Regions from separate parts of the Bradyrhizobium sp. WSM2793 genome, predicted to be linked through region 1. Evidence: riboswitches for the same ligand, from Rfam matches in the RefSeq annotation. Region 1 holds a riboswitch; the other holds the start of a gene.
The links. Region 1 has a riboswitch for cobalamin ahead of A3AS_RS0125065 (TonB-dependent receptor). Riboswitches for the same ligand answer to the same signal wherever they lie in the genome.
Positions count from the first base shown of each region.

Region 2: linked by a shared signal. The riboswitch ahead of A3AS_RS0102125 (DUF1636 domain-containing protein) and the one ahead of A3AS_RS0125065 (TonB-dependent receptor) in region 1 are both predicted to bind cobalamin.

Region 1 is NZ_KB902791.1:317,112-324,728, reverse strand. It holds gene A3AS_RS0125070 (hypothetical protein) at 1-227, opposite strand, end outside; gene A3AS_RS0125065 (TonB-dependent receptor) at 281-2,518, opposite strand; cobalamin riboswitch at 2,632-2,847, opposite strand; gene A3AS_RS0125060 (hypothetical protein) at 2,891-3,154, opposite strand; gene A3AS_RS0125055 (hypothetical protein) at 3,254-3,463, opposite strand; gene A3AS_RS48490 (hypothetical protein) at 3,602-3,778, opposite strand; gene A3AS_RS0125045 (adenylate/guanylate cyclase domain-containing protein) at 3,902-5,638, opposite strand; gene A3AS_RS0125040 (transglycosylase SLT domain-containing protein) at 5,961-7,617, shown strand, end outside.
Region 2 is NZ_KB902768.1:488,371-495,987, reverse strand. It holds gene cobN (cobaltochelatase subunit CobN) at 1-1,877, opposite strand, end outside; gene cobW (cobalamin biosynthesis protein CobW) at 1,877-2,911, opposite strand; gene A3AS_RS0102125 (DUF1636 domain-containing protein) at 2,908-3,282, opposite strand; cobalamin riboswitch at 3,377-3,598, opposite strand; gene cobO (cob(I)yrinic acid a,c-diamide adenosyltransferase) at 3,640-4,275, shown strand; gene A3AS_RS0102115 (cobyric acid synthase) at 4,281-5,729, shown strand; gene cobD (threonine-phosphate decarboxylase CobD) at 5,718-6,683, opposite strand; gene cbiB (adenosylcobinamide-phosphate synthase CbiB) at 6,695-7,617, opposite strand, start outside.

The DNA of each region.
Region 1 (7,617 bases):
TGGTTGACGAGCCAGGCGCCGGTGACGACGAGCAGCGCCGGACGCTGCGGCAGCATCGCCGCGGCAACGACGGCGAAGGCCGCGAACGGCGTGGCGCAGGCAAACGCAAAACTTGCGAGCGCGCATGACGCCGTCAGCAGCGCAAAGCAGAATATCGGCGCAAGGCGCGGCGCGACCGGGTGAAGCCGGAAGCGATCGCCACCAGACGGCAGGATGCTGAGAGCCATGGTTGAATCTCCTTCTTTCGAATTCTAGTCCATTTAGGGGCGCGTGACGAAAATCAGAACGTTGCGCCGGCCTTGAGCAGATAGGTGCGGCCGGGCAGCGGATAGGCGCTGAAGCGGCCGTCCGTGAAGGTGCTCGCGATGGCGTAGTCGTAGTAGAGCGCATTCAGCACATTGTTGACGCTGAGGGACCAGAAGTAGCGCTCAACCTGGCCGCTGAGCTTGAGATCGATCGTGCCGTTGGCGGGAATCGGCTTTTGGGTGCCCGCCTGGTCGTTGTCCATGCGTCGCTCGCTCCAGAAGCGCGCGGTGGCATCGAGCACCACGTAATTCTGCCAGATGTTCCAGGTGATGCCCGCACTCGCCGTGTAGCGCGACACCAGCGGCACGTCGTTGCCGGCCCAGATGCCTTCGCGGAAGACCGCGCGGGTATAGGCCACGCCGGAGCGCAGCAGCAGGGCATCGTTGACGCGATAGGACAGGCTGGTCTCCGAGCCGTAGCGGCGGGTCGGATCGAGATTGGTGTTGTAGAACAGGACCGGATTGAAATGGACCTCGTTGGTGAGATCCATCAGATAGAGACTGCTCTGCAGCTGCAACCCGCCGCCCTTGATGCGAACACCGCCCTCAATATCCCAAGAGGTCTGGGTCTTGAGCTGGAACGTTTGCGGGATCGCAGCGAAGGTAAAGGGATCGAAGGAAGGCCCCGAGGACAGGCGCTCGTCGACATCAGGCGTGCGGAACGCGCGCGCAATGCGGCCGAACAGCGAGACCTGGTCGTTGAGGCGATGCTCGGCCCCGAGATGCAGCGCATATTGGGTCTCGTTGCTCGTCAGCGGCAGCGCGCCGATGTCGGCGTTGAAGGGAGCTGCCGGGTCGAAATTGTCGCGTGCCGCAAGTCTGACGTTCTGCACCCGCGCGCCGTAGGAGATGTCGGTCGCGGGCGCGATTCCCAATGTGTGCTGGACATAACCCGCAATCGTCTGCTGCCTGAGGTCGTAATTGTGCCAGGGGGAGAGCCCCTGCCCCGGGCCGCGGTTCTGCTCAAAGCTCGCATCGTAATAGTCGATGCCGGTCAGGAGCTGCGACGGCATGCCGAGGAGCAGGCTCTTCACGCTGAGCCGCGGCGTGATCGACCAATTCGTCAGATGGGAACCGACATAGGTCGACGTGAAGAACGCCGGAACCGGCGTCGGGGTGGAAAAGAACGCACTCTGCTGCTTCTTGTCGCGCACGCCGCCGTCGACAATGAGATCGACGCCGTTGACCAGGGTCTTGGTGAAGCCCGCGGTCGCGCCAAAACCCTGCTGGTTGGCGTGGTTGAACGGCGTGCTGGTCCCTCGCCGGTTGGCCCTGAGCTCGTCGAGGCCGATGGAGGGATCGACGGTGCGGCCGCCCGGCAGTCGCAGCTCCTGATTGTCGCCGGTGACGGTGAGAAAAGCACTCAGGCCCGGCGTCGTGTAATTGAGATTGCCGACGCCGTTCTGCTGCGAATTGCGATTGTTATCGCGGTAGCCATCGGTCCTGACCGTATTGCCGTAGAACGAGGTCGACCACGGACCGGAATTGAGCGAGGTCAAGACATTGCCAAGCCTGGTGTTGAACGAGCCGAAGCCGGCCTCGATGCGCGCGGTTACGGGCGGTCCGCCGGCGCCATTTTTGGTAACGATGTTGATCACACCGCCGACCGCGTTGTCGCCGTAGAGCACCGCCCCGGAATTGCCCCGCGTGACCTCGATGCGTTCGATCGAATTGAGCGGGATGGTGGAGAGGTCCACCTGCGCCATGTCGACGTCGTTCAACCGTCGTCCGTTGACCAGCACCAGCGTGTTGGCGGTGGCAAAGGCGCCGAAGCCACGCAGGTCCACGCTGGTCTTGGCGCCGATCTGGCCGCCATAGAGCGTCGTGATCTGGGCCCCCGGCGTCTGCGTCGCGATGATCTCGGCAAGCGTCTGCGATGGCGAATGCGCGATATCCGCGGCCGTGATGACGGTCGTGGCGGCCCCGACGATGCCGCCGTTGCCGGCGGCAGCCTTACCGCCGGAGCCGGATGAGCCGGCGCCATTGCCTGCCGGCGCGACATTCGTCCTCGCCCGCTGCCGAGTCGCCTCGCCGTCACCGGTCGCCCTCGCCCGCGTGCGGTTGTGATCGTCGGGCTGCGTCACTTCGATCGGCGGCAATTGCTCGGCAAGCGCGTGCTGGGCGAAGGCGGAGGACAGATCGAGCGAATGGAAGGAAACGGATGCGAGCAGGCCGGCGGCAAGGCGCCTGGCGGCAGAGACGAGACGGGACACAATTGTAACCTCGGTATGACGTCAGTGGCACGTCACAGCGAACGAGGTTTCACGGCAGAGCGATGGATTGCTCCGGTGAAGCTAATGTCTGTACTCCCCGACCGACATCTTCGCGTGTGACCACGGCTGACGGCAGGTCTCCTGGCTCGCGGGTCGTGACCTTGCGTCGCCTTCCCAGGACCGAGTTTCCCAGTGGCATGAGACGAAAGATTCACCGCTTACAGTTGCGGGGGCAGCCGTGGCGTTGAGACAGATCCCTGCGTTGGGACAATCCCGCACCACATTCCCTTTTGATCTCCCTGAGGAGAACCGTCGCCGATCATTTACGAGCCGTTGGCCCCGGGAGTCAATCGACCGGTGGATGCCGGGCGCTCAGGTCCGCCCTCGCACACGTTGCGCCTGGGCCCAGGCGACAGCGACGTCGTGCGGCGGAACATCGACGCGCTTGATCGGGGTCAATTCGCCGGAGGCCGAGACGATGGCGGTCTCCTCGCGACGACAGCGCGTGCAGACAAAGCGGACCTCGTGCGGGGACGCCGACCAGCTCGACCGCTTCACATTGGCCGCCATCGGCCAGGCATCACAATGCGAGCACGACACCAGAAATCGACCGGGATCGAGCATACCCATTTCCATCGGACTCCGCGTCCTGCCCACCTGCTTCAATGATTAACCCAAGTGAATCGTTCCGGTGCCCCAGCACCGCCGCTGGGTGCGCCGGAGAAAGCGGTGGTCTCAGCGCGCGCCCTTGAGGGTGCAGGAGGTGGTGCAGGTGACCGTGGTGCCGCGATCGCACGATTTGCACGCACTGACGCACTGGTTCATGTCGCGGGGATTGTAGCTGTAGTTCCGCATCGGGCAGGTCGGCGTCGAGCCGGTGATATCCTGCTCCTGGTCGCAGGCCGCCGTCATGAGCGCGACTATGATCACGGCAACGAGGCGCATGTGATTGCCCTGTCAAGCATGGCAAATGACACTCGCGAGGTGCGCTGCATTGCAGCGAACCCCGGCCTTTCCACCACGAGCGATCGCTCGCGACGTCAAGGATGCGCGCCAAACCTTAAGAACGGATTGCAGCCCGCGTCAGGCCGCAGCCTTGGTCGCGATCGCCTGCCGCATGTCCACCGCCAGCTGACGGTACTGTTCCGAGAGTTTCAGATAGAACTCGCGCTTGGTGCTGTCGGTGGCGAGCTTGGCGATCAGCTCGCATTCGGCGGTGAGCGTCTCGAACCGTTCCAGCCTGTCCTGAAGTTCCGTCATCGGCGTGTCCCCGTCAAACGCCTCAAGGACATCCAACCTAAGCCCGGGAAATAGGTCACGGCGAACATCGTTATCGAGTAGAAACGTTTTTTCCGGACAGCGCGGGCCGGCCCAACAAAACGGCTATTTCTGCTCCAGCCGCCAGGCGCCGTCCCACCCCTGCTCCGGCGGCTTCGCCTCGAATTGCGCGATGCGGCCGAGCATCGTGCGCGAGGGGCCGTCGCCGGGGACGGCTTCGAGCGCGGCGTTGAAGGCGGCGCGCGCCTCGTCGAAGCGGCGGGCCCGATAGGCCGCGAGCGCTTCGGCATAATGCGTGCGCAGGCTGTCCTGCGCGGCGGTGAGCGCGCCCACCCGCGCCATCACCTCGAAGATCGGCTGCGGCGCGCTCTGGCCGGCGACCGCCAGACGATCGATCTCGCGCAGCTCGAGCCGCGCTCCGATCGCATCAGCAGTTGCCTGCGAGATCAGGATGCGGGTGCCGTAGACCTTGTTGACGGCCTCCAGCCGCGACGCCAGGTTCACGGCATCGCCCATCACGGTGAAGCTCATCATCAGCTCGGAGCCGATGCTGCCGGTCAGGACCTCGCCGGTGGCGATGCCGATCCGCAGGTCACACGGCGCCGGCATGGCGCGGATGCCGAGCAGGTCGGGCAGCTGCTTCTGCAGCGCGGGCACCTGGTCGACCATCTCGGTTGCGGCGATACCGGCCAGGAGCGCCTGCTCGTCCTCCTCGATGAAGGGCGGGCCCCAATAGGACATGATGGCGTCGCCGATATATTTGTCGATGATGCCGCGATTGCTCCTGATCGGTCCGGACATCACCGTGAAATAGTGGTTCATCACCCTGACGAGGCCGCGCGGGGTCATGCCCTCGCTCATCGAGGTGAAGCCGCTCATGTCGCAGAACATGATGGTCATGACCCGGCGCTCGCCGTCGATCGCGACCTCGGGCCGGTCGATCAGCCCCTGCACCACCTTGGGATCGATGTAGCGGCCAAAGGTCTCGCGGATGCGCTCGTTGTGCCTGAGCTGCTCGGTCATGCGGTTGAAGGCCGCGGCTAGCTCGCCGATCTCGTCCTGCGTGGACACGGTGATGGTCTTGTCGAAGCGGCCGGCCTCGACCTCGCGGGTGCCGGCGAGCAGCAGCCGCACCGGGCGCGTGATGCCGCTGGACACCAGGAGCGCAAAGGCAAAGCCGACGATCGCCGCGAGCAACGTCACGATGCCCGAGACGATGATCGCCTGGTGCTGATGGCCGATCACCTGCGACGTGCTGGCGAAGACCTGCTTGAGCATGTCGGCCCGGATCGCATCGATCTTCTGGTTGAACTGGTCGCGCAGCGCGTCGATATGCTCGAGGGTGCCGCGCGCTTCCGCCATCTGCTGTGCGTCGATCTGGTTGAGGAGCCTCGCGTGGCTCTCCTTCTGATCGCGGCGCAGCTCGCCGACGGCGGTCTCGATACGGGTCTCGATCCGGGCCAGCGCGGCATTGTCGGACGGCGTGCGAGGGTCGTCTATGATCGCGTTGATCAGCTTGCGCGCGCGCTCGGCCTCCTCCTCGATCTTGCGGTCGGCGTCCTCGAACTCGCGAAGGCGCGCCGCATAGGCCTCCTCGTCCGAGGACGCCTGCATCTTCATCATGATCATCCGCCGCAGCGCCACCGATCGCTCCAGCGAGCGGATGTTGGCGCGCGCGAGATCGCCATAGGCCGGGATGTAGCGGTTGGTGAGCTCGTCGAGCAGGACGCCGACCTGGCTCGACATCACCATCGACAGGATCGAGGTGACCAGCATCAGGACGATCAATCCGAGGGCGATACCGACGATCTTGCGCCTGATCGACTGGTTGAAAATCGGCATAGCTGCAGGGACAAAGGCCAAAGGGACGGAGCAAGGGAACTCCATACACCGGATCTGGCTGCGGGAACACGCGCAATCTGGTTCCTCCTGGCGCCCTGAACCAAGCCTGACCGTCGCAGGCCCGGATCGTTAACAAAGGTTAAAGAAGCTGACCTTTGCTCCCCAGCCGAAGTTCCCTGGTCACATCCGTATTTTGCCGCATTGTTGCGACAGCGTGAGGAATGCGAAACGATGCCGTGGCATCGTTCTCGATGTCGTTGATTCTCAAGCCGCATGTCGTCGCGGACCTTGGTTTGTAGTGGTTTCGCAGGGGGACCATGGGATGAACCAGTGCCTACGCTCGCTCGCGTGTCTCGTTGCCGTGGCCGCAATGGCCCTCCTTCCGACCGAGCTGGCGGCCAAGAGCAGCCACAAATCGTCCGCGCCGAAGAAGTCGCATGAGGCGAAAGCCGGCAAGCAGCGTCATGCCGCGGTGAAATCGCGCCATGGCAAGCATGCCGAGGCCAAGCGCAAGTCGAAGAAGACCGGCGACGATCCGCCCGAGAAGCCGGCCGCCCCGCCGCTCACCGGGGACCTCGCCGCGCTGAAGGATGCGATCGACCTCGCGCGCAAGGGCAAGACGGATGATGCGAGCGCGGCGCGCGACCGCATCGCTGATCCCGCCGGACAGAAGCTCGCCGACTGGTTCATGCTGCGCCATTCCGAGAGCACCGCCAATTTCAAGCGTTATGCCGCCTTCCTCGCCGCCAATCCGGGTTGGCCGAGCAGCGCCCTGCTTCGCCGCCGCGCCGAGGCGCGGCTGTGGCAGGAGAAGGCCGACGCGGCCACCGTGCACAAATTCACCATGGACCGCCCGACCAGCGCCAAGGGCAAGTTCGCCCTCGCCCGCGTGCTGCTCGCTGAAGGCGACGCCGACAGGGCCGCGCGGCTCGTGCGCGAGGCCTGGCGCACCGACGAATTGTCCGAGCGGAGCGAGGAGGATTCCTACGAGGCGTTCCGCGATCTGCTCAACTCCGAGGATCATCGCGCCCGCATGGACAAGCGGCTCGGCGCCAAGGACTATGCGGCTGCGCGGCGCGCCGCGAAACGGCTCGGCGAGGATGAGCTCGCGATCGTCAAGGCCTGCGCCGCCGTCACCGGCAAGGCCAGCAAGGCCAAGGATTATCTCGAGGACGTACCGACTGAAGCGCGCCGCGATCTCGGCTATGTGCTGTGCTGCGCCCAATGGCACCTCCAGAAGGATCGCATCGACGACGCCGCCGAGGTGATCCTGGCCGCCGCGCCCGACACTATGGCCGCGCAGGACACCGACGCCTGGTGGCGCGAGCGTCGCATGCTCGCGCGCAAGCTGCTCGACCAGGGCAAGTTCAAAACGGCGTATGACGTGGTGCGTACCGCCGCGGTGCCCGAGAAGGAAGTCTACCGCGTCGACTATCATTTCATGTGCGGCTGGATCGCTCTGCGCTTCCTGAATGATCCCCAGGCGGCCATGGTGCACTTCGCCGCCATCGATGCAGGCTCGGCCAATCCGATCGCGCTGTCGCGTGCCCATTACTGGCGCGGCCGTGCCGCCGAGGCGATGGGTGCTGTGGCCGATGCTCGCATGAGCTACCGGGCGGCCGCGCGCTATCCGACCGCCTATTACGGCCAGCTTGCGCGCGCAAAGCTCGGCCTCGATCGCATCGAGCTGCGACCGCCCTCGCCCGTGCTGGCCGCGCTCGACACTCCGCCCGCAGACGAGCGCGTGCGCGCTGCCGACATGCTCTACGGCATCGGCGAGCGCGACACGGTGTTCTATTACGCCGAGGATTTCGCCAAGGAGAGCACCGACGTCGCGGCCCTCGAGGGGCTCGGCGAACTCGCCGGACAGCGCCGCGATGCGCGCGTGATGCTGGAGGTCGGCAAGTCGGCGCTGGCGCGCGGGCTCGCGCTCGACCATTACGCTTTTCCGACCATCGGCATCCCCGAGCACCAGCAGG
Region 2 (7,617 bases), on a different contig from region 1:
ATCGCTGCGATCAATCGCCGACGGCGTGCGGGATCGAGACCATCGGCGGTCGAATATTCGTCGAGGAGCTGTTCGAGCCGGCGCAAGCCTTCGGGCACGGCGGATGCGGCGAGCGGCGGCGGCAGATGGCCGATGGTCACGGCCCCCAAGCGCCGCTTGGCCTGCGCGGCCTCGCCGGGATCGTTGACGATGAAGGGATAGATCACGGGAAGATCGCCGATCAGGGCTTCCGGCCAGCACGCGGACGACAGCGCCACGGATTTCCCGGGCAGCCATTCCAGCGTGCCATGTGCGCCCATGTGCACGACGGCGTCACAGGCCTGCTGCCGAAGCCAGAGATAGAACGCGACATAGGCGTGGCGCGGCGTGCGGGCGAGATCGTGATAATCGGTATCGCGCGTGGTCGCATCGCCGCGTTCCGGCTGGACCGCGATGACCGACTTGCCGCATTGGATCGCGGCGAAATGAAACGCGCCGTCGCGGCAGCTCGGATCACTCTCCGGCGCGCCCCAGGCTTGCGCAAGATCATCCTGCAAAACTTGCGGCAGGCGCGAAAGCGCCGCGCGATAATCGGCGATGCCCCAGGTGAGCCGCTGCCTTAGCAGCGCCTCGCCGAGCGCATGGACCGGCGCAACATCGAAGCCGGCCTCAGCGAGATCGGACACCAACGCCTCGACCGAGGCCAGCGCATCGAGCCCGACCGCATGCGCGATCTGGTGCGGACGGCCCGGATAGTTCGAGAGCACGAGCGCCAGATGCTTCTCACCGGCCGGCGTCTCCGCAAGTCGCCGCCACGCCGCGACGCGCGCAGCGACGGCCGTCACGCGCTCCTCATCGGCGCGATGCGCCAGGTGTGAGAACTGCAGATCGGGGTCACGAATGCCGGCTGATTTGAAGCTAACCACGCCCGCGAACAGCCGGCCGTCGACCTCGGGCAGCACCACATGCATCGCGAGATCGCCAGGCGACAGGCCGCGCAGCGAGTCCGCCCAGTCCTCGCGCCGGGCGGTGGAGAGCGCGACCTGGAACACCGGGCACGCTGCGGCATCGAGCGGCGTCGTGCCGTCGTCGCCAGCCGCGGAGAACGCCGTCGCGTTGACGATCGCGGCGGGAGGATTTTGCGCAAGATGCGCCCGCAACCAATCCGCGACGCCCGCGGCCTTCAGCGAGGTCACGAACACGCCGCAGGCTTCAAAGCCGCGCCCGCGCAGCGCTGCGATCAGGGCATCGACCGGGCCCGTATCCGCGGCGGTGAGATATGAGCGATAGAACGTCACCAGCGCGCGCGGCCTGCCCTCGCCGTGCGCCGGTGCCGCAATGACGCCGCGGGCGGGATCGTAGAACCCCATCTCGGGTACGGCGGTGTCGCCGATAACAGGCCCGGCATAGAGTCCCGAAGCCAGTGCGAGCTGTGCGATCGCGGCTTGCGCGGCGACCGGTCCGCCGGTGTCGCAGAGCACCTTGAGCCGGCGCAGCGTCGAGACCGGCAGGGTCGAGTATGCATCGAGCCGCGGGTCGTCACGACCGTCGGCCGGCAGCACGGCCAGCACAATGCCACGGTCCTTGGCGAGCTGCCGGAGCACAGCCAGACCATACGGCCAGTAGGACTCACCACCAATCAGGCGAACCAGAATGCCACGCGCCTGAGACAGCGTGCGCTCGATATAGGTGTCCACTGACAGCGGATGGCGCAGCTCCGCGAGATTGGCGAGCCGCAATGACGGCAGGCTCTCGCGACCACGCCGCCAGCCGGCTGCGAACGCCGCGAGATCCGAATCCGAATACGAGAGCACCACGAGATCGGCCGGGTCCTGGCCGATATCCCTTGGCGTCGCGGTCTCCTCCAGACCACGGCTCTCGCGGAAGACGACGTGCATCAGATACCAAGTCCTGACCTGATTGCGGCCTCGTCGATATCGCCGTGCTCGCCGATCACGACGAGCTTCGACCGCCTGTGACCTGCGCCCCAGGGCTTGTCGAACTGGTGGCGCACACGCTCGCCGACCGCCTGCAGCAGCAGCCGCATCGGCTTGCCCGCGACCGCGATATAGCCCTTAGCGCGCAGCACGTTCTGCTCGCGCGCCAGCTTCTGGACGGATGCGACCAGCGCATCGACGTCGGCGACTTCAGGGAGGTCGACCACGACCGAGGCGAAATCATCGTGCTCGTGCTCTTCCTCGCCGTCATGATGCGAGGGACGCGCGGCGAGATCGTTCTCGGCGGCAGCGCCAAGACCGAGGATGACGCGCGCATCGATCGCACCGTCGGTCACGGGGAGCATCGGCACGCGGCGCGGCATCTCGGCGGTGATGGCAGCCTTGGCCGCTTCAAGTCCCGCCGCGCCAGCGAGGTCGGCCTTGGTCAGCAGCACGATGTCGGCGCAGGCGATCTGATCCTCGAACACTTCCGACAGCGGCGTCTCGTGATCCAGGCTCTCGTCCGCCGCACGCTGCGCTTCGACGGCGTCAGGATCCGGCGCAAAGCGGCCAGCGGCGACAGCCTCGGCATCGGCGAGCGCGATCACGCCGTCGACGGTGATCCGCGAACGGATCTCCGGCCAGTCGAATGCCTTCAGCAGCGGCCTGGGCAGCGCCAGGCCCGAGGTCTCGATCAGGATGTGATCGGGCCGCACCGGCCGCGCGAGCAGTTTTTCCATGGTCGGAATGAAATCGTCGGCAACCGTGCAGCAAATGCAGCCATTGGCGAGCTCGACGATGTTCTCCTCCGGGCAATTGGCGTCGGCGCAGGATTTCAAGATCTCGCCGTCGACGCCCTCACTACCGAACTCGTTGACGAGCACCGCGAGCTTCTTGCCGCCGGCATTGCTGAGCAGATGCTGGATCAGCGTCGTCTTGCCCGAGCCGAGAAAACCCGTGACCACCGTAACCGGGACTTTTGCGAGCGAGTTCATTCGGCGGCCTCCGGCACGACGGCAATGGGGGGAATGCGGGCAAGCGACTGCTTGCGGAATATTTCCGGCCGGCTGCGCCAGGGCACAAGGCCGTCAGGCGCGGCCGCATAGGCCGCGGCGCCCGCGACCACGTCCTGCGCATTCGCATCGGACAGGCGGCCATAGACGTAGGACCAGCGGCCGGGCGCGCTCAGCGCCACCGAGCAGCCCTGGTTGCAGGCCGACAGGCATTCGACGGGAACCACATTGACACCCTCGGGCACGCCCGCGTCGAGGATCGCCCCATGCAGGCGCTTGCCGGGCGTCGCCTCGCCCTCGCCTGGCGTCTCGCCGGCACGGCAGGTGATGCAGACGTGAAGTGTGACGGTCATCGCCTCTTCCAGATAACAGCGGGAGGCGATGAGGCACACGGACCATTCTTCAGAAGGCCCGTTTTCCCCGTCGCGGAACACCCCGTCCGCCGGTCCAAAACTCGTCCGCGCTGGCAGGTCTCCCGGCTTGCGGAGCAGGGTTTTCCCCTTCGATCCCCGCCTTCCCGATTCCCTGAGGGAATCAGTGGCTTCGGACATCTCTCCGGTCACGGTCGCGGGGGCGGCTGCATTTTGGACCCAAATCTTGCCGATTCGGACCCTATCGCATTCCCTCTTCGCCTGTCATAGGACAGGAACCAACGCCGGGCCACCATTTGCCGGTGGCCGCCACTTGTCAAGCCGAAGGACCGGGACCCGATGACGCCTGAACCGGATACAAAAACGGCCGAAGAAACCGACACCCGCCACGCCACGAAAATGGCGAAGAAGAAGGCCGCCCGCGACAAGATCATGGCGACCAAGAGCGGCGAAAAGGGCCTCATCATCGTCCACACCGGGGCCGGCAAGGGCAAGTCCTCGTCGGCCTTCGGCATGATCGTCCGCTGCGTCGCGCATGGCTTTCCCTGCGCAGTCGTGCAATTCATCAAGGGCGCCTGGGATACCGGCGAGCGGCGCCTGCTCACTGGCCATTTCGGCGACCTCTGCCAGTTCCACGCCATGGGCGAAGGTTTTACGTGGGAGACGCAGGACCGCGCCCGCGACATCGCCGCCGCGCGCGCCGGCTGGGAGAAGGCCAAGGAGCTGATCCTCGATGAGAGCCTGCGCATGGTCGTGCTCGACGAGATCAACATCGCGCTGCGCTACGACTATCTCGACATCGCCGAGATCGTCGAGTTTCTGACCACCTCGAAGCCGCCGATGACGCATGTCGTCCTCACCGGCCGCAACGCCAAGGACGAGTTGATCGAGATCGCCGATCTCGTCACCGAGATGACGCTGGTGAAACATCCCTTCCGCTCCGGCATCAAGGCACAGGCCGGCGTCGAGTTCTGAGTTCGATGGCACGCGCGCTGATGATCCAGGGGGCCGGCTCGGACGTGGGCAAATCGCTCATCGTCGCCGGTCTCGCGCGTGCCTTCACCCGGCGCGGCCTGCGCGTGCTCCCGTTCAAGCCGCAGAACATGTCGAACAATGCCGCCGTCACCGTCGACGGCGGCGAGATCGGCCGCGCACAAGCGTTGCAGGCCCTCGCCGCTCGCGTAGACCCGCACACCGACATGAACCCCGTGTTGCTCAAGCCCGAGACCGACATCGGCGCGCAGGTGATCGTCCACGGAAAGCGCATCGCGACCGCGCGTGCGCGCGACTATGCCGCGATGAAGCCATCGCTGATGGGCGCGGTGCTGGAGAGCTTTGAGCGGCTGAAGGGGCGCGCCGATCTGGTGCTGGTGGAAGGTGCCGGTAGCCCGGCCGAAGTGAACCTGCGCAAGGCCGACATCGCCAATATGGGCTTTGCGCGCAAGGCGGACGTGCCGGTCGTGCTGGTCGGCGACATCGACCGCGGCGGCGTCATCGCCCAGCTCGTCGGCATCAAGACCGTGATCGACCCCGACGATGCCGCGATGATCCAGGGTTTTGTCATCAACAAGTTCCGCGGCGATCCCTCGCTGTTCGACGATGGCTACAGGCTGATCGAACAAAGAACGGCCTGGCTCGGCTTCGGCGTGCTGCCCTGGTTCGCCCGCGCCGGCGAGCTGCCGGCCGAGGATGCGCTCGGCCTCAGCGACGCGCGCAAGCCGGGCCAGTACAAGATCGCCTGCCTGGCGCTGTCGCGGATCGCCAATTTCGACGATCTCGATCCGCTCAAGCTCGAGCCGGGCGTCGACCTCGTGATGGTGCGCCCGGGCGAGCCGATCCCGGGCGATGTCCGCCTCGTCATCATTCCCGGCTCAAAATCGACGCGCGGCGATCTCGCCTTCCTGCGCGCGCAAGGCTGGGACATCGATCTGCTCGCGCACCACCGCCGCGGCGGCCATGTGCTCGGCCTCTGCGGCGGCTATCAGATGCTTGGGCGCAGCGTCGCCGATCCTGACGGCATCGAAGGCACCGCAGGCGACACGCCGGGCCTCGGACTTCTGGACGTGGACACGGTGATGAGTCCGCAGAAGACGCTGACGCGTGTCGCGGCCGTGCATACCGACACGGACCAGCCAATCGAGGCGTACGAAATCCACATCGGCCGCACTGACGGGCCGGATCGCGCGCGCCCGTTTGCGAAGCTGAACGGCGAGCCCGAAGGCGCGATCTCGCGCGATGGCCGCGTGCAGGGCAGCTATCTGCACGGCCTGTTCACGTCGGATGATTTCCGCAAGGCGTATCTGGCCATGCTCGACATTCCCGCAGGTGGCGAGCCCTATCAAGCCAGGGTCGAAAGCGCGCTCGATGCGCTGGCCGATCACATCGAAAAGCATCTCGACGTGGAAGGACTGCTCGCGCTAGCGCGCTAGCACCTCGGCAAGCCGCGTCCATTCGGCTTCGCTACCCGGAAGCCCGAGGCGCAACCATGTCGGCCTTTGTGCGAAGACGCGCGACCAGATCTGGCTTCGTGCCAATCTCTCTTGTGCGGCGAGCGCGCCGGGCGTCTCGTAGAGACGGAACAGCGGCGTCCCCCCAAGCAGCATCCAGCCTTGCGCGTGCGCTATGGCATCGAGGCGAACACAGCCCCGGGCAAGTCGCGCTGACGTGGCCTCGGCCCAGGCGTCGTCACGCAACGCGCGACAGCCGATCGCGATCGCCGCTCCCGAAACCGGCCATGGACCCGACATCGACGCAAGCTTGCCTATGTCGGCGGCATTGCCGATCGCGAAGCCGAGCCGCAGGCCGGCAAGACCATAGAACTTTCCGAAGGAGCGCAGGATCAGCAGTCCCGGCCGACCGGCCTCCGATGCAAGCGACAGCAGCGGAACGGCGTCGACAAAGCTCTCGTCGATGACGAGGCGGCCGACGCGCGGCAGCAGTGCGAGCAGATCCTTCGGTGCATGATGCTGACCGCCGGGATTGTTGGGATTGACGACGATGGCGAGATCCGCGCCTGCCAGCGCGTCGAGCTCGCTGGCCTCCTGGACATCCCAGCTTGCAGCCGACAGAACCCCTGCGTATTCATTGTAGGTCGGTCCGAGGATGCGGGCGCGGCCGGTTGGTACCAGTTGCGGCAGCAATTGAATGGCAGCCTGCGCGCCGCCCATCGCAACGAGCGGTGCGCTGGTGCGATAGGCACGCTGCGCCGCCTGATGCAGGGCGTTGATGTCGGATCGCGACGGCAGCGCATTCCAATGGTGCGGATCGATCTCGGCCACGGGATAAGGCAGCCGGTTGATCCCTGTCGACAGATCGATCCAGTCTTCCGCGCGTCCGCCAAAACGCTGCTGTGCCAGATCCAGATTTCCACCGTGCTCGCGCATGCCCCGTTCTTTCACGCGAAGGCCAGGATCGCAAGCAGGCCGGCGAGCAGCATCATGGCGCGGCGGTAGACCGTCAGTGCCTCGGCGATATCAGCGGCGCGCGGGTCGCGCGCGCCTTCGTTCAGCCAGGGCTCGTCGGTCGCGCTGCCGTGATAGATGCGAGGGCCGCTGAGCCGGACGCCGAGCGCGCCGGCCATGGCCGCTTCCGGCCAGCCGGCATTGGGCGAGCGGTGACGGCGTGCATCGCGCGTCATGCATGACAGCGCCTCCGATCGCCGAGGAGCCAGCAGCACGAACAGACATCCGGTCAGCCGTGCCGGAATGAAATTGGCGACATCGTCGATGCGCGCCGCCGCCCAGCCGAAGGCCTCGTGCCGTTCGCTGCGATGGCCGATCATGGAGTCCAGCGTGTTGATCGCCTTGTAGCCGATGATGCCCGGCAGCCCGAGCAGCGCGCCCCAAAACACCGGCGCCACGATGCCGTCGGAGGCATTCTCCGCAAGGCTCTCGATCGCCGCGCGCGCGATCCCGGCTTCATCGAGCGCTGCGGGATCACGGCCGACGATGCGCGAGACTGCCTCGCGCGCGGCGGTGATGTCACCGGCCATCAGAGGATTCGCGACGGCGGCGACGTGGTCATGCAGCGAGCGCGAAGCGACCAAGGGCCAGGCCAGGATGCCGATCAGCACGATCTGGATCCAACCCGAGGAAAGCAAGGCCTGAAGCGCGCAGCCGATCGCAACGGAAAATCCGATCACCAGGAGCGCTCCGGCGACACCAGCAGCGCGGCGGAACGCCGGCGGATCGGACGCGCGATTCCACGTGATGTCGATGGCACCGATCAGCCGACCCAGCCAGGTCACGGGATGACCGATCCGCGCGAACAGCCACGACGGCCAGCCGAGGAGGGCATCCACCGCCATCGCCACCACCA